Regions from separate parts of the Pseudoalteromonas sp. PAR1 genome, predicted to be linked through region 4. Evidence: predicted binding sites of a transcription regulator. Region 4 holds the regulator's gene; each other region holds the start of a gene.
What was found. Region 4 encodes sigma-54, which starts transcription at its own class of promoters, with help from an activator protein. Its sites were predicted from a motif close to GTTGGCACGNNNNTNGNNT; they were not measured.

Region 1: the regulator sigma-54 is predicted to act here: its motif matches at 2,768-2,786, upstream of QL229_RS06925 (FlgO family outer membrane protein).
Region 2: the regulator sigma-54 is predicted to act here: its motif matches at 1,651-1,669, upstream of flgB (flagellar basal body rod protein FlgB).
Region 3: the regulator sigma-54 is predicted to act here: its motif matches at 3,012-3,030, upstream of glnA (glutamate--ammonia ligase).

What each region holds. Positions count from the first base shown of each region.
Region 1 covers NZ_CAMZMY010000006.1:131,238-136,873, forward strand. Annotated here, with positions in the region: gene QL229_RS06905 (thymidylate synthase) at 1-114, shown strand, start outside; gene galU (UTP--glucose-1-phosphate uridylyltransferase GalU) at 141-1,022, shown strand; gene QL229_RS06915 (SPOR domain-containing protein) at 1,571-1,963, shown strand; gene QL229_RS06920 (SPOR domain-containing protein) at 2,102-2,437, shown strand; gene QL229_RS06925 (FlgO family outer membrane protein) at 2,819-3,412, shown strand; gene QL229_RS06930 (FlgO family outer membrane protein) at 3,427-4,101, shown strand; gene QL229_RS06935 (FlgO family outer membrane protein) at 4,105-4,758, shown strand; tRNA gene QL229_RS06940 (tRNA-Arg) at 4,906-4,980, shown strand; gene QL229_RS06945 (helix-turn-helix transcriptional regulator) at 5,264-5,566, shown strand; gene QL229_RS06950 (HipA domain-containing protein) at 5,499-5,636, shown strand, end outside.
Region 2 covers NZ_CAMZMY010000006.1:146,653-152,288, forward strand. Annotated here, with positions in the region: gene QL229_RS07000 (chemotaxis protein) at 1-717, shown strand, start outside; gene QL229_RS07005 (protein-glutamate O-methyltransferase CheR) at 739-1,569, shown strand; gene flgB (flagellar basal body rod protein FlgB) at 1,704-2,114, shown strand; gene flgC (flagellar basal body rod protein FlgC) at 2,117-2,548, shown strand; gene QL229_RS07020 (flagellar hook assembly protein FlgD) at 2,562-3,242, shown strand; gene flgE (flagellar hook protein FlgE) at 3,299-4,651, shown strand; gene QL229_RS07030 (flagellar basal body rod protein FlgF) at 4,801-5,565, shown strand; gene flgG (flagellar basal-body rod protein FlgG) at 5,587-5,636, shown strand, end outside.
Region 3 covers NZ_CAMZMY010000028.1:4,642-10,277, reverse strand. Annotated here, with positions in the region: gene glnL (nitrogen regulation protein NR(II)) at 1-813, opposite strand, end outside; gene QL229_RS18025 (DUF4124 domain-containing protein) at 900-1,415, opposite strand; gene glnA (glutamate--ammonia ligase) at 1,550-2,956, opposite strand; gene typA (translational GTPase TypA) at 3,464-5,287, shown strand; gene QL229_RS18010 (BLUF domain-containing protein) at 5,481-5,636, shown strand, end outside.
Region 4 covers NZ_CAMZMY010000011.1:132,828-138,463, reverse strand. Annotated here, with positions in the region: gene rapZ (RNase adapter RapZ) at 1-540, opposite strand, end outside; gene ptsN (PTS IIA-like nitrogen regulatory protein PtsN) at 541-993, opposite strand; gene hpf (ribosome hibernation promoting factor) at 997-1,284, opposite strand; gene QL229_RS11360 (RNA polymerase factor sigma-54) at 1,311-2,807, opposite strand; gene lptB (LPS export ABC transporter ATP-binding protein) at 2,925-3,650, opposite strand; gene lptA (lipopolysaccharide transport periplasmic protein LptA) at 3,647-4,168, opposite strand; gene lptC (LPS export ABC transporter periplasmic protein LptC) at 4,158-4,712, opposite strand; gene kdsC (3-deoxy-manno-octulosonate-8-phosphatase KdsC) at 4,709-5,260, opposite strand; gene QL229_RS11335 (KpsF/GutQ family sugar-phosphate isomerase) at 5,264-5,636, opposite strand, start outside.

The DNA.
Region 1 (5,636 bases), on a different contig from region 4:
ATAAACCCAAATATTAAATCACTAGAAGACATTGAAACCTGGGTTACAAAAGACGATTTTGAAGTAGTAGGTTATCAGTGTCACGATGCAATTAAGTATCCGTTTTCAGTGTAAGAACAATAAAATTTAAGGAGAAATCAATGAAAGCTGTGATCCCAGTTGCTGGCCTTGGCACGCGAATGTTACCTGCAACGAAAGCGATTCCAAAAGAAATGTTGCCTATTGTCGACCGTCCTTTGATCCAATACGTAGTGAATGAAGCGATTTCGGCTGGTATTAAAGAAATTGTTTTAGTTACCCATTCAAGTAAAAACTCAATTGAAAACCATTTTGACACGAGCTTCGAGTTAGAAGCGACTCTTGAGAAGCGTGTTAAACGCCAATTACTTGCTGAGGTACAATCAATTTGCCCTAAAGATGTAACCATCATTCATGTTCGTCAGGGTGAAGCGAAAGGGCTAGGTCATGCTATCAACTGTGCAGCTCCGATTATTGGTAATGAACCATTTGTGGTTATTTTACCTGATGTGATCATTGATGATGTAGCAAGCGATCTTAAAAAAGACAACTTAGCAGAGATGATCCAACGCTTTGAAAAAACAGGTGAGAGCCAAATTATGGTCGAGCCTGTGCCAAAAAACGAAGTAGACAAATTTGGTGTTGTTGACCTAGGCGATGCAAAAATTCAGCAAGGCGAAAGTGCAGCTATTTTAAACATGGTTGAGAAACCGCCAGTTGATCAGGCTCCTTCAAACCTTGCGGTTGTTGGCCGTTACGTATTAAGCAAAAATATTTGGCCACTACTTGCAAAAACTCCAGCAGGTGCCGGCGATGAAATTCAATTAACTGACGCTATTGCTATGTTGATGGAAAAAGAAATTGTTGATGCTTATTCAATGAAAGGCAAAAGCCATGATTGTGGTAGCAAGATTGGCTACTTAAAAGCAATTGTTGAATTTGCGCTTCGCAGAGAAGAATTTAAAGATGAATTAAGCGACTTTATTAAATCGCTTGTTAAATAGTTAAGCTATCTAATTAAAAATAATACAAAAAGTGCCTATACGGCACTTTTTTTATGTTTATTTACCTTCCTAATTTTTTGTTCATTATGCAAATAATGACTTTTCTGATATACCTTTGTCCTAACACATTGTTATGATTGAATGTAATTAAAATGTTTCATTGCATATTGGTTGATAATTTATTCTACTCAAGTGTTGAAACCTAGCTCATTGCATTATTTGCCATTTTAGGACGTAGACTTGAAGTGGATGTTTTTTCATGGCCGCTTTTTGAAACGCTAAATAAAAAACAATGTGTTAGTATTTTTATTTGATACCTAAAATGATCTTATTCGCCTTGGTGTACAGGTAAGTGCTAACAGCGAGTCTTCTTGAATGAGAAGAAATTTTTTATGGTATGTTTAAGAACTCTGATTATGAAATGTTGTGTGAAGCCTTTACGTTACAGTATATGCCTAGTGGCGTGTTTGACTGTGTCAGGTTGCAATAATACGACAACCTCTTTTCTTTCCCCTAAACAATGGCCTTTATTGCACCTTGTGCAATTGTTGAGTCAAAATATTATAAAAGTAGATAGCTCTCCCTCTTTAGTTAACCAACACGCAGCGCTTGAAACAGTTTCTGCTGGTTCATTGAATAGCACGTTAATTGAGCAACCGTTTAAACATGAATATGCCTTTGCTGTGCAGCTTGCATCGGTTCAATCAAAGCCATTACTCGCTTATTCTGTTAAAAAAATGACCAAGCGTGCTCCCAATATTTTTCAAGGTGAGCCTATTTTAAATATTGAAACCGCTACTGTTGAGCAACACACGTTTTATCGTCTTAAATATGGTGGTTACAAGTATTTTAAAAACGCACAAGCAGACTGCGAAGCCATAAAACGTCAAGGGATCGATTGCTTCGTAAGCAAGTACACGGATAATCGCGTTTACTTTTAATGTAATTCTTTTTAACTGGGTTGGCATTTTGTTTGCTAGAATTTATGCCTATTTTTTAGAGTTGACGATTACATGATTTTTTTTACTCTTCTTAGGCATTTGTTCATTATCTTAAGTTTATTAACTTTGGCAGCGTGTATGATGACGCAAGAGCAAGATGAGCCTGTTTACACTAAGCAGCAAGTGCAACCTGAGCTCACTACTGACAATAATCAAGCTGCAGGTGTGCAGCTGGGGCTATATTTGTCAGTGAATAAAGTGAGTCATCAAGTATTGAAGCTAAAACATGATTATCCTAATGCTTTACAAGGGCTTAGTTTTCGCTTTAAACAGCGTGAGCAAAAGGGAGTCACTTTGTATGCACTGCGTGCAGGACCATTTAAAAACTACAGCCAGGCCAGCGCTTTTTGTGAGATTGCTAAAAAAATGGGTCAGTCATGTGTAACTGCAACATTTGTTGGGGAGATGCTTTAACTATTGCTTTTTGTATTAAATAATAATCGCAGCTACTTTGCTCTTCATAATTAACAGCCTTGCATACTCGGCCTGAGTAGCGATTATAAACAGCAAGCAGACTTATCATTAAAAGGCTTATTCGCTTAGATAAATACCAACTCTAAATACAGAAACCACCCATGGGGATAAGCCTGAAGCTAGCTGCGTTAAAAGTTACTTATCTACGATTGTATGGATGCAGAGGGTAGGGCAATGCAGGAGCAACTGCCAGGAACAGCTAAATAACCAAATTGGTATCAGAGTTTCTCGTTTCTAGACTATCAAAGTAAATCTCGCCAATAATAATAGTTAGGCATAATTATTGCTTTGTATTTGTCAAGTTGAAAGAGGATGGCAAATATGCGTCTGTTAGTTTATTTCGTTTTTTTAGTGTTAGTGGGTTGTAGCTTAACCGAAGAGCAACAAAAAACGCCCCCTAGAGAAACGCCAAAATCACCGATGGCTCCTTATACAGTGCATCAATATGTTACTGATTTAAGTAGTCAGTTAAGTCGTATTCAAGGCCCTTACAAAGGTAATGCGCGCATTGCTGTTACGAGCTTTTACATGGCAGATGGCCTGGGGACTAAGTTGGCGCAAGACCAAGGCAGTGGCTTGAGTCAGCAAATTCAAGAGAGCTTACTTACGCAATTTACCCAGCTAGGCTTTCATACTATCGAATATCGACTAGAAAATACTTTAAATTTGCAGCCAACGGCCGATAGTGTACTTAGTCGCGATATAAAAACCTTACGCCAACGTCAGAATATTGACTTTGTTATTACCGGCACACTTACCCGGCAACAACATGCCTATATAGTGAATGCTCGACTCGTCAATACAAAAGATCAGCGTGTTGTATCTGCGGCAAGTACAGAGATCCCGATAAATGTTATGTGGGGAGCTGAAAAAGTACAGCAGCGTAATGGTCAGTTGTATCGAAGCGAATATTAAGAGGAATTCAATTAATGAAACGTTTAATTTTAAGTATGTGTTTGCCTATGGGATTTGGTTGCTCTTCGATGCTTGCTAGTGATACACCTGAACAGCACGATGAACCGCAGCTAATGGCTCAACGAGAAGTGGCTGCACCGCATAGTAACGACAGCGTATTTCAAACTAATCAAGCCGTGTTAAACAACAGTAGTTTTACCGCAGCGCCAACTCGTAAAAATATCAATCATTATGTACGTGGCATCATGCAAGACTTAGTTGAAAACTTGCAATATGTGAACGATAAAACTCCCATTGCTGTTTCAAGCTTTGTGTATCTAGATGCAGACTACAACTCAACCACTTTACTAGGTAACCAGCTCGCTGAAAGTTTTATTCACGAACTGCATACCTTTGGTGTACCTGTTGTCGATTTCAAAACGACCGATTACATGCGTGTAACGCCCAGTGGTGATTATGTATTTAGCCGAGATTATTTAGAGCTTAACCAAGACCAAAACTTTAATTATGTGCTAGCTGGCACCCTAGTTAACCATCAAAGCGGGGTACTGGTGAATGCTCGTATCGTTGGTTTGGCAAGTAAAGCCGTGGTGGGATCTGCACAAGGGTTTATTCCGCAATCTGTGGTCGATGCCTTAGATAGCACCAATCGTAGCGACGGAATAATGCTAAAACAAGCAAGTGAGTAAGGTATGAAAGGTATTTTCTTAGCATTCATATTATTAGCGCTGTCAGGTTGCCAATTACTTGCTGAGCAAGGTGGGGCAAATCAAAGCACGGCTAACACCACATCATCACAAGCTGATTACGTTGCTATGTTGCAAGAGCTCGAGCAAAAAGAGTCGCAACAAACTAACGAAAATCACCGCTTATTTGTGCCTTATCAGCATCACAAAACGCTGGTTAATTATGTTGAGCAAATGGCACTTGAATTAGTTGATACCATGCAGCAAGAAAGTGAGTTAGGTATTGCAATAACGACGTTTGTCGATCTTGATACAAGCTTAAAAAGCAGCTCGCAACTTGGCAATCAAATCGCCGAGTCTATGATGTATCAACTACAAAAGTTTGGTTATGGGGTTGTTGATTTTAAAGCGATGGATGTGATTAACGTAACCCCCCGCGGTGATTTTGTTATGTCGCGTGACGTAGAAGAGCTTGCTGAGCGCCGTATCGCTAGCCATGTTTTAGCAGGCACACTAATCTATCGAACCAATGGTGTAGAAGTAAATGCCCGAGTAGTGAATTTAAATTCCAAACTCGTTGTTGCTAGCGCGCAAAAAGTGATCCCGTACTTTGTACTCAAAAATGAGTCGATTCAATTCGCAACAGCCAAACTAAATTAGCAGCTTATTAATACCAATCGGTAAAGTACCTTACCGATTGGTACAAATGCTTGATTCAAAAAGCCTTAGCCCGTTATAATTTTAGCTACAAGCTACAAGCTACAAGCTACAAGCTACAAGCTACAAGCTTTACCTCAGCTTTTGAGTGGCCTCTTAGTTAAATGGATATAACGGCCCCCTCCTAAGGGGCAGTTACAGGTTCGATTCCTGTAGGGGCTACCAAATCTCACTTTTTGAATATCACCCCCAATAATTTCACCATAAATGTAATTATTAATGACCAAAGTAATACTGAAAATTTTTAAAGTCTATCAAAGCAGACTTTAATAGAGGTATTGTAATTATTTACATGTAAAGTCTAATGTGTTGGACTTTATTGTGGCTTTTAAGTCTTATAACTGTAAAAGTCTTTTTAAGTAGACTTTATTTGATTTTATGGTGTAGGTTGAAATTAAAGTCTGATAGATTAGACTTTAATAGAAGCATTGTTCAAATTGAGATTGTGATGGCAAAGAAAGTTAAAGCGAGTAAATCCCCAGATTTAAGTAAGGCGTTCACACCTTCTTTGCTTGGTGACGTTATTAAAGCGAAGAGAACACAAAGCAATATCACGCAAACTGACGCTGCATTACTTTCGGGTATATCAAAGCAGACATACATAAATATTGAACAAGGTAGTGCTGATGTAAAAGTAGCCTCGTTAATGAAAGTTGTCTCGGCATTAGGCGTAAAGATATCAATTGAGCCATGGCAAAGTGATAGCACAGCTAACTCACCGCTGGAGGATGAGAATGACGTCTGGGTCTGATAGATATACGCTCGATATAATTTATAGCCAAAAGCTGGTTGGTAAATTACATCTTTCTAGAGAAAGCGAT
Region 2 (5,636 bases), on a different contig from region 4:
ATTGATTTATCAATGGCCGTTGGCGGTCCTGCTATCGAAAATATCAAAGACAGCTTTATTATCATTGCTGAATACAACCGCTCTGTGCAGGGGTTTTTAGTTGGCGGTGTTGAACGTATCGTTAATATGAATTGGGAAAAAATAATGCCTCCACCATCAGGTGCGGGTCGTTATTCTTACCTAACTGCGGTCACCGAAATCGAAAACGAGCTGGTTGAAATTCTAGACGTAGAAAAAATCTTGAATGAAATTTGCCCTGTAAATACAGAAGTAAGTGCAGAAGTAGTGGGTGATGGTGAAATCCAGCGAGACTTAGGTGAACGTATTGTCTTTATAGCAGACGACTCTGCTGTTGCGCGAAACCAAGTTAAGCGAGCGCTTGAGCCATTAGGTGTACAAACTGAGCTCGCTAAAAATGGTAAAGAGGCTTTATTACGGTTACGTGAGATTGCAAAACTCGATTGCCAAAACGATATTACTGAACGCGTAGGGTTATTAATTTCAGATGTTGAAATGCCTGAAATGGATGGTTATACCCTTACGGCAGAGATAAAAGCGGATCCAAAATTATCACCTTTGCATGTGATCTTACACACTTCTTTAAGCGGTGTATTTAACCAAGCAATGATCCAAAAAGTAGGTGCAGATGATTTTATTGCAAAATTTAACCCTGACGAATTAGCAACGGCTGTTAAAAAGTGGGTTCATTGTGATTAATTATTTATAGGTGGTATTACTTTGGAAAATAAGCACTTACAACAAAGCGAATACGATCAATTTCGCTCTTTTCTAGAGCAACAGTGTGGCATTGTGTTAGGCGACAATAAGCTTTACCTAGTGAAAAGTCGTCTTGCGCCATTAATGGTGCGCTTTAACGTTGAGTCTTTATCGCAATTAGTTAGTAAAACGCTCAGTCCACATGAAAGACAGCTTCGTGCTGCTGTTGTGGATGCGATGACGACGAATGAAACCTTATGGTTTCGTGATCAATACCCATTTGAATTGCTTAAAACAAAGCTGTTTCCTGAGTTGAAAGATGTGCGTAGGCCACTAAAAATCTGGTCAGCGGCAAGTTCATCAGGCCAAGAGCCGTATTCAATTGCTATGTCGGTTGCTGAGTTTCAGGCGAAAAACCCTGGCGTACTTAAAATGGGCGCGCAGATTATCGGCACTGATATATCTAATACCATGCTTGATATGTGTAAAAATGCTGAATATGACTCGTTGGCACTGGCCCGTGGTTTATCAATTGAAAGACGGCAAAAGTTTTTTAAAGACAGCGGCAATGGTATGGCGCAGGTGATTGATCCAATCAAAAAAATGGTGAGCTTTAGGCATTTGAATTTATTAGATTCTTACGCCTTAATGGGCAAGTTTGATATCATTTTTTGCCGCAATGTACTGATCTACTTCTCTCCAGAGGTAAAAGCAAAGATTATTTCTCAATTTGCTCAGGCCCTTAATCCAAAAGGGTATTTATTTTTAGGGGCATCTGAATCTATGGCTGGCTTAAGTGATAGCTTCGAGATGGTTCGTTGTAACCCAGGTATTATCTACCAGAAAAAGTAATCTCTTCTTAGCAACCTAGCTCTTAGGTTGCTAAATTATTTATTATTCAAAAGCTTACCGTGCTTTATCTATCTAGTTAATTTTGGCTTGCCTTTTGCATCTGCACTAGCAGAGTCAATTTTTTGGAGATGGTTATGGCTATCAGTTTTGATAAAGCATTTGGTGTGCACCCGCATGCAATGTTGATCCGTTCACAACGCGCTGAGTTATTAGCGACAAACATCGCTAATGCTGATACGCCGGGCTACAAAGCAAAAGATATCGATTTTGCGGCGGCTCTAAAAGCGGCAAAAAGCAACCAGCAAGGCGGCAATAACATGGTACGAACTGACGCAAAACACCTTGCCGGTGGCAGTCGGTTTGTTGGTAACGCAGAAATGTTTCGTACGCCAAATCAAGCAGATACAGGTGATGGTAACTCAGTTGATATACAAGTGGAACGAAACTTGTATGTACAGAACTCATTAGAGTATCAGGCAAGCCTGCAATTTATGAGTAGTAAAATTAAAGGCCTTAAAAAAGCCCTCGGTAGTCAAGGAGCTTAATCATGAGTTTATATAATGTTTTTGATATTTCAGGCACTGGTATGAGCGCGCAAAATGTGCGTCTTAATACAACAGCAAGTAATATCTCGAATGCGAATACGATTAGCTCTAGTCAAGACAAAACATACCGAGCGCGCCATCCTGTTTTTGCTGCGGAGTTGACTAAAGCGTCAGCAACACAAAGCAATCCTCAGGGCTCTTCTGTTGGCGTAAAAGTGTTGGGTATTGTTGAGAGCGATAAGCCTCTGCAAATAGAGTACAACCCTAATCACCCCAGTGCGGATGAAAACGGTTATATCTACAAACCTAACGTTAATGTCGTAGAAGAAATGGCTAATATGATTTCTGCCTCTCGCTCTTACCAAACAAATGTGCAAGTTGCTGATGCAGCTAAGCAAATGTTAAGTAAAACACTGTTGCTTGGGCAGCGGTAACCGAGGATAAGTTATGAGTAACGACATCAGCAGTGCGTCATCCACGTATTTAGATAATTTACGTTGGCAGGACAATCAAAACAAACCAGAAGAGAAAGATGACACTTTAACGCAAGAAGACTTCTTCTCGCTTTTAACACAACAGTTGTCGTTTCAAGACCCAAGCAAGCCGGCTGATAATGATCAAATGATTGCTCAGATGACCAACTTTACCATGGCTGAAGGGATCTCGAATTTAAACTCAAAATTTGATGCACTTACTGCGTCAATGACATCGAACTCGGCATTACAAGCTTCGACCTTAGTTGGTAAACAAGCACTATTAGAATCAAATACGATTGATTTTGATGGTAGTAACGTTGCTAAGGGATCGGCAATTGCAGAAACGCCTGTTGAAGATCTTACGCTTCGCATTACTGATGAGTCAGGTCAACTTGTACGTACCATCAGCATGGGCGCTCAATCGGCTGGCGCAGTTCGTTTTGAGTGGGATGGTAAAAATGACGATGGAGAGCTTTTGCCTCCAGGCGAATACGAAGTTAAAGCTGAAGGATTCCAAAATGGTGACTATAGCAGTCTACCTTTAGCGACTTTCAAAAATATTGAAAGCGTTAATATCAATGGATCTAGCGGCATTATTATTAATACTAAAGAAGGCGCGGTTAGGCTAACTGATGTTGCAGAAATCGCTTAATTACACAGATTAACTAGTTAGCCTAGTGCTACAGATTGACACTTTAGAGGTGACTTATGAGCTTCAATATTGCATTAACCGGCCTTGCTGCCGCGCAAAAAGACTTAGATGTAACAGCAAACAATATTGCTAACGTTAACACCACAGGCTTTAAAGAGTCTCGTGCTGAGTTTGCTGATGTGTACGCATCATCAGTATTTAGCTCAGGTAAAACTAAAAATGGTGACGGCGTAAGAACTACAATGGTGGCACAACAATTTCACCAAGGTTCATTATCTTTCACTAATAACTCTCTGGACTTAGCAATTACTGGTGAAGGCTACTTTGCCATGGCAAATGACCTAGGTGCACAAGATTTTACATATACTCGTGCTGGTGCGTTCAAACTTAATAAAGACAACTTTATTGTGGATGCTAGCGGAAACTACTTACAAGGTTTCCCTGTTGATGAAGCAACGGGTGATACAACTTCTGTTAGTTTAAGCACATCTTCTGCGCTACAAATTCCTGATGCATCAGGTTCTCCACGCGCTACGACCAATGTTTATTCGTCGTTTAACTTAGATTCGCGTGCATTAACGCCAGCAGTTACACCATTTGACCCTGAGACAAGTGCGTCGTATAACAGTTCAACATCAACAACAGTGTATGATTCTTTAGGTGAGCCACACATTTTACAGTTCTTCTTTGTTAAAACTGACGCAGCAGTGACTGGTAATGACAATGAATGGCAAGTGTTTGCAACACTTGATGAAAAGCCGTTTGCTGCTAATGGTACTGAGCAAACTACGTCGCCATATACGCCTATTTCAACTTTTCAGTTTGACTCAAGTGGTTTACCTCAAAGCACTGATGGAACTGCAAATACAGATGCTACGTTTAATCCATTAACAATACCTTCAGGCGGTATATCTGGTTTATTATCTAACGGTGCGAGTTTCCCTGATGATGTAAACATCAATTGGCGCGATGAAGCTGGTACAACGAATAAAATACCGACTCAATATGCAAGTAACTTTGAAGTGAAAGCGCTAGAGCAAGATGGTGCGACTGTAGGTCGTCTATCAGGTATTGATATTGGTACAGATGGTAAAATCGTTGCTTCTTACAGTAATGGTGATACTTCATTCTTAGGCCAAGTGGCAATGGTGCGCTTTTCTAACTCACAAGGTTTACAGCAAGTGGGTAACACGGCATGGAAGAAAAGCTTAACCTCTGGTGAGCCAATTGCCGGTGAACCAGGTTCAGGTACATTAGGTTCAATTAACTCATCAGCCCTTGAGCAGTCAAACGTTAACTTAACAAGTGAACTTGTTGATTTGATCAGTGCACAACGTAATTTCCAAGCAAATTCACGTGCATTAGAAGTTAACTCAACACTACAACAAAACATCCTACAGATCCGTTAATCTAAACGGCTCTGAGCTTAATCCGACACGAAGGCTGCTCCCTCAATTGGCAGCCTTTTTTCATTTTTACCATCCTATTTATGCGTCAATTTTACTTTGGCACTTTTATTGCATTTCTTTAGTTATCGTATTTTTAGTGAGTCAATGTTATGGACAAAATGGTCTACATTGCCATGTCTGGTGCCAAGCAAAGCTTGCGTGGTCTTGAGTTAAAGGCTAACAACCTTGCTAATGCTAACACCACTGGCTTTAAAGCTGATTTTGCACAAGCGCGTTCCATGCAGGCTTTTGGTGAAGGCTTGCCATCACGTGTGTTTGCGATGCAAGAGCGTCCTGGTTCAAATATGGAATCGGGTGGATTCGTTGAGACAGGCCGAGAGCTTGATATTGCCATGAGCGACCGTGGTTGGCTCAGTGTGCAAGATGCATCAGGTAACGAAGCTTATACCAAAACAGGCACACTAAACATCACACCTGACGGCGCATTGATCACCAGCCATGGCCGTCAAGTTATTGGCGAGGGCGGGCCTATTATCTTACCTTTGCCAATTGAGAAGGTTGAGTTTAGCGAAGATGGCGCGATCCAAGTGCGCCCGCAAGGTGCACCTGCCAACTTTTTAGAAGTGGTTGACCGCTTAAAAGTGATCGAAGCTGATAACACTCAGCTTGAAAAAGGTAATGACGGTTTATTTAGACCAAAAGAAGATATGTTGGTCAATGATCTTTGTGGGTTCTGTGATATTTCACCCAATGTAAAAGTACTGTCAGGTACGCTTGAAATGTCGAACGTTAATCCAGTCCATGAAATGGTCGACATGATCAGCAACCAACGCCAATTTGAATTACAAGTTAAATTGATGAAAACAGCCGAAGAGCTTGATGAGCGTCAAGATCAGCTGTTACGCATTGTTTAAGATGACTGAGAGGGTAGAGTTATGAATCCAGCATTGTGGATCAGTAAAACCGGGCTTGACGCCCAGCAAAC
Region 3 (5,636 bases), on a different contig from region 4:
GGTTTTTATTCTAATTTCGCCACCATCAACCAGAGCCTGCTGTGCATTGCGAATAATGTTAAGTACCACTTGTTGAATTTTACTTTGGTCAATGTACACACTCGGTATACTTGGATCATAGTCTTTCACTAAAGTGATATTAGCGCTGTTATCTAACATGCTAAGCTTAATCACTGACTCAAGAGCTTGGTGAATATTGCCATATGATTTATGTGGCAATTGGTTTGGACCAAGTAAACGGTCTACGAGCTCTCGTAATCGGTCAGCTTGCTCAATGATAAGCTCTGCACATTGATCACGCTCTTGCTGATCAACCTCGTACTGCAATAATTGCGCCGCTCCGCGTATTCCACCCAAAGGATTTTTAATTTCGTGTGCTAAACCACGAATTAAATTGCGTGCGGCTTGATATTGGTGCATTTGATTTGATGCTTGATCGTGGCGAATTTCATCATCCATTTGTCGGCACTCAAACAAAATATAATTTTCATTATTGCTGTTTATTCGGCGGGTGCTAATGGTTAGCTTAGCATGGCGAGAATCGACGAACACCACGTCAGCTCTATGCTGGTGGCAGTCAACGCCATCAAACAACGAGTACTGAGCAATACGTTTTAGGTCAATGGAGTGGTAGTTAAATAAGTTATCGAATGGCTGATTAATTATACGCTTTGGACCTAAGCCTAATAGCTCACTGGCACTATCATTTGCATAAACCAGTTTAAAATCATTATCGAGCAAAATAACGGCTGTACTTAAATTTTTCCAAATACTTTCGAGTAGTTCAGAATTAAAATGTGTATCACTGAGCATGTTTGCACCATTTTAGTGCGTTGCAATTAACAGCAGCTTAGCACAATCCATTTACTTTGCATGATACCGACTCGAAAAAATTAGTTTCAATTAAGTATCGATGCTCTGTGCATGTAGAAAGTGCTAACAGGGCTAACCGAAACGACTTTATTATTCGCATCTATAAGTTTTGCTTGTAATGTGTGTTCGCCTCGGTCGACATTTCGCAATGCAAAGGTCGTGCTATTACTCGATTTTCCGTGAGGTGTGCCATCGACTATCAGCTGTACTTTGAAGCCTGTTGCAAAACGCGGACTCACTCGTGCTGTGACGTATACTGAGCCTGTATTCTCTCGAACGGTTGCCTCATTTTCTGGTGAGGAAATCGTTATTTTAAAATTTACAGGTGTCGCACTAGCCGGGTTATCAAGTATGCTGGTGTCGGTTTTAGGCATGGTAAGGTTTTGAGTATTGAGCTTTACTTCTTTAGCCCCAGGGCGAGGTGAGTCTGAGAACACTAAAACACCATTCTCATCTTTCCACGAGTAAATTTTTTTTACTTCACTTTGTGCGTAATTGCATACTGTAAAAAGGAGTAATACTAATAAAATCGTGTTTTTCACTCTGTGACCCTAGGTTATCTAATCTAACTAAAACTTTAGAGTAGAATTGGCCAAATTACCATCAAAAAAGCCCGCAAAGCGGGCTTGAGAACACACATTTATTATCAATCTGATAATTCTGATACGGCGTTAAATTAAACGCTGTAGTACATTTCGAACTCAACTGGGTGAGTTGTCATGTTAAGCTTTTCAACTTCTTTGCCCTTAAGTGCAATGTAAGCATCGATAAGGTCATCAGTGAATACGCCGCCAGCTTTTAAGAACTCACGGTCAGCATCTAATGAATCTAATGCTTCTTGCAGTGAAGATGCAACTTGTGGGATCTCTGCAGCTTCTTCAGCTGGAAGATCGTATAAGTCTTTATCCATTGCATCACCAGGGTGGATCTTGTTTTTGATACCGTCAAGGCCAGCCATAAGCATTGCAGAGAACGCTAAGTATGGGTTAGCTGTTGGATCAGGGAAACGTACTTCGATACGACGTGCTTTAGCAGACGGTACCACTGGGATACGGATTGAAGCAGAACGGTTACGTGCAGAGTATGCAAGCATTACTGGTGCTTCGAAGCCCGGAACTAGACGCTTGTATGAGTTAGTTGACGCGTTAGCGAATGCGTTGATTGCTTTAGCGTGCTTGATGATACCACCGATGTAGTAAAGTGCTTCTTCAGATAGACCAGCGTATTTGTCACCAGCGAAGATGTTTACGCCATCTTTACCTAGAGATTGGTGACAGTGCATACCAGAACCGTTATCACCTACGATTGGCTTAGGCATGAATGTCGCTGTTTTTCCGTATAAGTGAGCCATGTTATGGATAACATATTTCATCTCTTGGATTTCGTCAGCTTTTAATACCATTGTATTGAAGCGAGTTGCGATCTCATTTTGACCTGCAGTTGCTACTTCGTGGTGGTGAGCTTCTACTACTTGACCTAGTTCTTCAAGAACTAAACAAGTTGCTGAACGCCAGTCATGTGATGAATCAACAGGTGAACACGGGAAGTAACCGCCTTTAACACCTGGACGGTGACCCATGTTGCCACCTTCGTAATCTTTATCTGAGTTCCAAGCAGCTTCTACAGAATCGATTTTGTACATAGAACCAGACATGTCTGATTTGTATTTAACGTCATCAAAAAGGAAGAATTCTGGCTCTGGACCAAATAATACAGTATCAGCGATACCTGTAGAACGCATGTACTCTTCAGCGCGTTTTGCAACTGAACGTGGGTCACGCTCGTAACCTTGAAGTGTTGAAGGCTCAACTACGTCACAACGGATGATTAGTGTAGCTTCTTCAGAAAACGGGTCCATTTTAGCAGACTCAGGAACAGGCATAAGCACCATATCTGATTCGTTGATGCCTTTCCAACCTGCAATTGAAGAACCGTCAAACATTTTGCCGTCTTCGAAGAAATCTTCATCAATTTGGTGATGAGGAATAGAAACATGCTGTTCTTTACCTTTGGTATCAGTAAAGCGTAAATCAATGAACTTAACGTCATTTTCTTTGATAAAATCTAAAACCGATTGTGACATGTGTCCTCCAATTGTTGGGTTTTATTTTTGCTGCATTATTGCTTTTGCTCTATGTAAGCTGGTTTCATGCCATTTTTTTAAGGTGTTGTTAAGGCTGATAAAAAAGAAACCGCTTGTTGTTATGTTAACTTTTTATGCACTGTTTTGGTGCGAAAAAAGATCATTTTGGTGCGTAAAAAGAATGACGACGATTTGCACAATTACTGAGCGTGCCAATTTATCGGTTCTAAATACGATTAAGTGCCAAAATATGGTTTAAAAAATGCAATTTTGCCAGTTTTATGCTTATAAAAATTATTATTTTCATAAATTTGTCATTTATAAAACAGATACTTATAAAATGCCTGAAGAAAGTTTTGAAAATTGTATTGGATAAACTTTCATCCATGCCATTATTAAGGGATAATATGCGCCCTTTTAAATCCTATGCTGGGACATCTGGTGAAAATGCCGGTGAGTGCGTAGATCTTGCAGGATCAATGAGATTCAATTTCTCTGAGAAAAAATATGAGCATCGAAAAGTTAAGAAATATAGCGATTATCGCCCACGTTGACCACGGTAAAACAACTTTGGTTGATAAACTGCTTGAGCAATCAGGCACATTAGAAACGCGCGGCGGTAATGAAGAGCGCGTAATGGACTCAAACGACATTGAGAAAGAGCGTGGTATTACCATTTTAGCTAAAAACACAGCTATCTCTTGGAATGACTACCATATCAATATCGTAGACACCCCAGGACACGCCGACTTCGGTGGTGAAGTAGAGCGCGTACTTTCGATGGCTGACTCAGTATTACTACTTGTTGATGCTCAAGAAGGTCCAATGCCACAAACGCGTTTCGTAACGCAAAAAGCATTCGCACAAGGTTTAACACCGATCGTTGTTATCAACAAAATCGACAAGCCAGGTGCACGTCCTGACTGGGTTATGGACCAAGTATTCGACTTATTCGATAACTTAGGTGCAACTGACGAACAGTTAGACTTTAAAGTAATCTATGCATCAGCTATCAATGGCTGGGCTACATTAGATTTAGACGAGCCATCAGATAACATGGAACCAATGTTCCAGATGATCGTTGATGAAGTATCTCCACCGGATGCCGATCCTGAAGGTGCTTTCCAAATGCAAATTTCTCAGCTTGACTACAACTCATACATCGGTGTTATCGGTGTTGGTCGTATCAAGCGTGGTACTGTTCGACCTAACCAACAGGTTACTGTTGTAAGTGCAGACGGTACTAAGCGTAACGGTAAAGTTGGCCAAGTAATGAGCTACTTAGGTCTTGAGCGTCATGAAGCAGAATCTGCAGGCGCTGGTGACATCATTGCTATCACGGGTCTTGGTGAGCTGAAAATCTCAGACACTATCTGTGATGTAAATACCGTTGAAGCATTACCACCGCTTAGCGTTGATGAGCCTACAGTAACAATGACGTTCTCTGTAAACACTTCACCATTCGCTGGTAAAGAAGGTAAATTCGTAACGTCACGTAACATCCTAGAGCGTTTACAGGCAGAGCTTGTTCACAACGTAGCACTACGTGTTGAAGAAACTGACAACCCAGATAGCTTCCGTGTTTCTGGTCGTGGTGAGTTACACTTAGGTATCTTAATCGAGAACATGCGTCGTGAAGGCTACGAGCTTGCGGTTTCTCGTCCACAAGTAATCCTTCGTGAAGTTGATGGTCAAAAAGAAGAGCCATACGAAACACTTACAATCGACTGTCAAGAAGAGCACCAAGGTTCTATCATGGAACAAATTGGTCTTCGTAAGGGTGAACTAACAGACATGTCTCCAGATGGTAAAGGCCGTGTACGTATGGACTTTATGATCCCAAGCCGTGGCTTAATTGGTTTCCAAACTGAATTCATGACATTAACGTCTGGTTCTGGTCTTCTTTACCACACATTCGATCACTACGGCCCACATAAAGGCGGTACTATCGGCGCGCGTAAGAACGGTGTAATGATTGCTAACGCAACAGGTAAAGCACTTACTAACGCATTATTCAACCTACAAGATCGTGGTAAGTTATTCATCGGTCATGGTGTTGAAGTTTACGAAGGTATGGTTATCGGTATCCACAGCCGCGATAACGACCTAACAGTAAACGCACTTAAAGGTAAGCAACTTACTAACGTTCGTGCATCTGGTACAGATGAAGCACAAACGTTAACACCACCACTTAACTATACGCTTGAACAAGCGATTGAATTCATCGATGATGATGAGTTAGTGGAAGTGACACCTCAGAGCATCCGTATTCGTAAACGTCACTTAACTGAAAGTGAGCGTAAACGTGCGAGCCGTCAAGCTAAAGACTAATAAGGTCTTTTAGTTTCACAAAATTAGAACCGCCGTATTGAAAGATACGGCGGTTTTTTTTAGTGGTCAGCCAAGTAGGTTGAGCGCAGCGATACCCAACTTTATTCATGTAAAATTTTAAACTTAACTGCACTTTTTTGCTAAACCCCCCATCTGTACTATCTTTTCTAAATCGACCTTGCAGGAGAGTGAGATGTACTTAGTTAGACTTATTTATACAAGTGAAATTAGCGATGGGTTTGGGCCTGGGGATATTGAAAATATTCTTGAGAAAGCCAAACAAAACAATAGCAAAATGAATGTTACAGGTTTGCTTTGTTTTAATACTACTCACTTTTTACAGTGCTTG
Region 4 (5,636 bases):
TACGTAATCGGCTTCTTTTGGAATACCATGTTTAAAGCCAAACGACATAAAGGTGATAATCAGCTTTTTATCTTTTTTACCTAAGATCTTTTCACGAATTGATTCAGCTAACTGATGAACACTCAGGTCGGTGGTATCAATCATAAAATCAGCGCGCGTGATCAGTACATCCAGTAATACTCTTTCTTGCTTAATTGCTAAATCGAGTGGCAGCGAGTCAATCGATAGAGGATGTAAGCGTCGCGTTTCAGAAAAGCGTTTGATCAGAGTTTGGTCATCACTGTCTAAATAGAACAGTGTTGGGTTTGCGAAACCTGGCAGGTATTCAAGAATATCATTAAACTCTTGCTGCTCTTTCGGTAAGTTACGCACATCTATGCTGACTGCTATTTTGTCATAGTTGTCTGAAACGCTACGAACAAGCGAAGGTAATAAGTTGACTGGGATATTATCAACACAGTAGTAACCCAAGTCTTCAAGTACACGTAAAGCGACCGATTTACCTGAGCCTGAGCGACCGCTGATGATAATTAATTCCATTTATGCCTCTGCTGATATGACCTGAAACAGTTCGTGGTCTGTTTTAGCGCTACGTAACTGTTTACAAAACTCTTTATCTTTTAGTCTATCAGCAATTGTCGATAATGTCTTTAGGTGAAGTTGGCTGTCTCCATCTGGTACGATGAGTGCAACGAAAATATCCACAGGTCGGTTATCAATTGCGTCAAAATTGATTGGGGATTCACTCACTATGACAAATGCCTGTGGTTGCTCTGCACCACTCATGCGGCCATGTGGAATAGCAATGCCACGACCAATACCTGTACTGCCTAATTTTTCTCTATTGAGTAAGGCATCAAGGACGTCTTGTTGAGATAAATGAGGAAGCTGCTGGTGAGCCAGCTCGCTGATATATTCAAGGATTCTTTTTTTGCTATTAAAAAGGACCGCAGCTTTGCTGCAGTCCTGGTTAGTAAGTGAACTAAGTTTCATAATTTAGTGTCGAGCTAATTTCTCTTTGTGTTTAATGACTTGACGATCTAGTTTGTCGATTAGCGAGTCAATGGCTGCATACATATCTTGGTGTGCAGTTGAGGCAAAGAGCTCGCCTCCATTTACATGTAAAGTTGCTTCTGCTTTTTGGCTTAATTTTTCTACATCTAGAATGACATGTACATTATTAATGTGGTCAAAATGCCTTTCTAGTTTTGCAAACTTGCTGTTTACATAGTCTCTTAATGAATCAGTGATTTCTACATGACGACCAGTTAAATTTAGTTGCATAAGCATTTTCCTTCTATGTAAAACGTCTAAATCAAACTCTTACGCTGATTAGACGGAGGTATCGCTAGAGACTCTCGATATTTTGCAATTGTGCGTCTAGCTACTTTAATTCCTTGCTCAGCCAATATATCTGCAATTTTACTATCACTCAATGGTTTAGCTGAGTTTTCTGCAGCGATAAGCTTTTTGATCAAAGCGCGAATTGCTGTTGATGAACACTCACCACCGTTTTCTGTGCTGACATGGCTTGAGAAGAAATATTTCAACTCAAAAATCCCGCGAGGGGTGTGCATGTATTTTTGTGTTGTAACACGTGAAATTGTCGATTCATGCATTTCGACCATTTCTGCGACATCGTTCAGCACCATTGGTTTCATGGCTTCTGGGCCATGTTCAAAAAATGCTTGTTGTTGCTGTACGATACAATTGGTCACTTTTAAAAGTGTATCGTTACGGCTCTCTAAGCTTTTAATAAACCATTTAGCTTCTTGTAAATGAGAGCGAATAAACTGGCTATCGCTGCTCGATTTTACTGAGCGTGACATAGCTGCATATTGGCTATTCACTCTAATTTTTGGCATACAATCTGGGTTTAGTTCAACGACCCAACGACCTTTAACTTTTTTAACCGATACATCGGGTATAACGTACTCAGACTCTTCGCGAACTATGCTGTCTGCTGGCTTAGGGTTTAAGCTGTGGATCAGCGTCATTACTTCTTTTAGTTCGCTTTCTTTAAGCTTAGTCTTTTTCATCAAAGTGCGATAGTCGCGACTTGCTAATAATTCAATATGCTCAGATAAAACCATTTTAGTTTCAGCTAAATACGGCGTACTCGCATCGAATTGGCGAAGCTGGATACATAAGCACTCTTGTAAGCTACGGGCACCAATCCCTACTGGATCAAACAACTGTATTCTCTTTAAGACCGCTTCGACTTCATCTAGTTCGATTTCTTCTTCATCATTATTTTGATTAAAACTTTCGACTATGTCTTCGCAGCTAACAGTTAAAATACCTGAGTCATCAATTGCCTCTACGATGGCGACAGCGATCGCTTCGTCAGTTGGGCTAAATGGTGTGAGTTGTAATTGCCACATAAGGTATTCATGGAGGGTTTCAGTCGATGCACCTTGATAAATTGACTCATCTTCTGGCATTGGACCTGATGATGTTGATGGGGCAGCACTCATGTACTCATCCCATGTCACATCCATGGCTAAATCGTCACTTACGGTGTCTTTGTTAAGGGCATCGCTGCTTTCTTGTTCGTACTCACTCGGCGCTTCTTCGGCCGATGCACTTAGCTGAGTATCATCAGATTCAGCTTTTTGCTCGTTCTTACCAATGTTTTCATCGTTGTAATCTGCTTCTTCCACTTCAAGCAGAGGGTTACTATCAAGTGCTTCTTGAATTTCTTGCTGGAGATCCAATGTACTAAGCTGCAGCAAGCGAATTGCTTGTTGCAGTTGTGGAGTCATTGTAAGTTGCTGGCCCATGCGCAGCTGTAATGATTGCCTCATGTATCCCTAACAATCCTTTTATGTGTTATCGACACCTGTGCAGTCACAGGTAAATTTATATCGATTTATTGTCATTGTTATTTAGTTTAGCAGATGCGCTAGATGGTGGCTTATTGGTTATAGCCTGAATTGCTCACCTAGATACACATCGCGTACGGTTTGGTCAGCTAAAACATGCTCAGGTGTTCCTGATGCAATTAGCTCCCCATGAGAAACAATGTAGGCTTTTTCACAAACATCAAGGGTTTCTCTAACATTATGGTCAGTGATTAATACACCAATACCACGATTTTTTAAGTGTTCAATAATTTTCTTTATATCTAACACTGAAATAGGATCAACACCAGCAAAAGGCTCATCTAACAAGATAAATTTAGGGTTTGCTGCTAATGCCCGAGCAATTTCTACGCGACGACGCTCGCCCCCAGATAAGGCCATGCCTTGACTATCACGAATATGCTGAATACTAAATTCATCAAGTAAGTTGTTGAGTGTTTCTTCTCGGCCTTGTTTATTTAAATCTTTACGCGTTTCTAAAATAGCCATTAGGTTTTGATAAACCGTTAACTTTCTAAAAATAGATGACTCTTGTGGTAGGTAACCAATCCCTAAACGTGCTCGGCTATGCATTGGCAAAAGTGTAATATCGTTATCATCAATGCTGATCTTGCCTTTATCGCTAGGTACTAAGCCAACAATCATATAGAAAGTGGTGGTTTTGCCTGCGCCATTTGGGCCAAGCAAACCAACGATACTGCCCGCTTCAACTTCAAGACCCACATTTTTGACAACTTGGCGGCCTTTATAGCTTTTTGCTAAAAGCTCTGCTTTTAATGTGCTCATGGTTGGCCTTTATCGTCTTGTTTGTTGTCTACAGGCACTAAGATTGTGTGTACACGGTCTGTTGAGTTTTCATCTTTTTCTGCGCTAATTAGTTGTTGTGCCATATCATAGGTAATGCTTTTCGCTGTTACTTTTTGGCCTGCTTGAGTCACTTCGGCTTCGCCATTTAAAGTTAAGAAGCGCTTGGCTACGTCGTAGCGAACTTCTTCTGCACTGGCGCTCATTACCGTGCCATCTGCTTGCTTTTCTTCAAAATAAGCAGGCTTACCTGTGGCGATAATTAACTCAACAGTACCTTCTGTATCACCACCATGGGCTTCAAGGCGTTCGGCTGTGATCCGGCGGTTACCATGTATAATTTCGACATTGCCTTCAAATATACCAACGCCATCTTTTAGCTTACCAGTTTGGCGATCTGAGCTTATGCTAATTTGTGCGCCTGTCTGCTCGGCAGCTACGCCTGAAAAGGCAATCAATAAGCTTGGGATCAGGAGTAATTTCTTCAGTTTATTGGTCATAGTATATGGTTCGTGTATGGTTAGTTAACTCTACAATCTCGGTTTTTAAATTAGCTTTTAGGCCTTTACCGGTAATTTTTAAATTTGGTCCTGTTAGCGTCACAGGTTGCTTCGAAAACATGGTCATTTGTTCTATATCAACGTTAATGTTTTCAGCTTTAATATCTTCGATCATGCCATTATGGGTTAAGTTTTTAGCAACAACATCGCCTTCAAAAATAAGCTGATCGTTTTCATATAAGGTGGCTTCTTTAGCTTTTACTTGCCAAATTTGCTGGTCGCCATAAAGTGTAAAAATAGGTTGCTCAAAAAAGGTAAACCCAAGTTGCTGATACAGCTCCATTTTTGCAGCAGCCACTTTATGGCTAATCTTGCCTTGCTCATCATAAGCGGTTTGCTTTAGTGCAACGGCCGTATAATCGGGAGTTGCAATAATCTCGTCTTCACTATTTATTGTGTTTGTTGTTTGGTTAAAGTACGGATACCACAACCACACCATGCAACAAACAAAAACAATACTCAGTAAAATACGGGCTATATTCATGTGCTGGTTCCATCGCTAGTTAACGGCTTACCGTTTTCTAACATCAGTAAATCTGTTAATTCACGTACAGCGCCAAAGCCACCCGGTAGCATGGTCGTATAGTGAGCCAGTTTTTTTATCAATGGGTGCGCATCATTGACTGCTACCGCAAAGCCTACTTTTTCCATTACAGGCAAATCAGGGCCATCGTCACCAATGTACGCTATTTGCTCATCTTCTAGGCCAAGTTTATCTTTTAACTCTTGGTATGCAATCAGCTTTGTTTCTTGGCCTTGATAAATATGCTGTACGGTTAGGCTAGTCATTCGCTGCTGAACTATTTGTGAATGGCGCCCGGTAATAACGGCAACTTCAAAGCCACTATTAATGAGTGCTTTGATGCCAAAGCCATCTTTGGTATTAAATGCTTTAAGCTCTTCGCCCTGATTTCCAAGATAAATTCTGCCATCAGAAAAAACGCCATCAATATCACATATTAGTAACTTAACTTTTTGAGCACGCTGACTTACATCAGGACTAAGGGGCTGGTATAGCTCGGCGAATGTCATTACTTACAGAACTCCTGCTTTTAATAGGTCTTGCATATTAAGCGCGCCAATCGGTGTGTTATTTTTATCGATTACAATCAAGCCGTTGATACGTTTGCGTTCCATAATATTTAACGCCTCAGCAGCCAGCATCTCTGCACTGGCTGTAGTACATGAGCGCGTCATGACCTGGCTAATGGCGGTACTATGAATATCAATACGTTGCTCTAAAATACGACGTAAATCACCATCCGTAAATAAGCCGCAGAGTTTTTGGTCTTCCGCGACCACGGCTGTCATACCTAACCCCTTCGCAGACATTTCAATAAGCGCATCTTTAATGCTTTGCGACTCGTGCACTATTGGTGTTGCATCACCACTGTGCATTACATCGTTT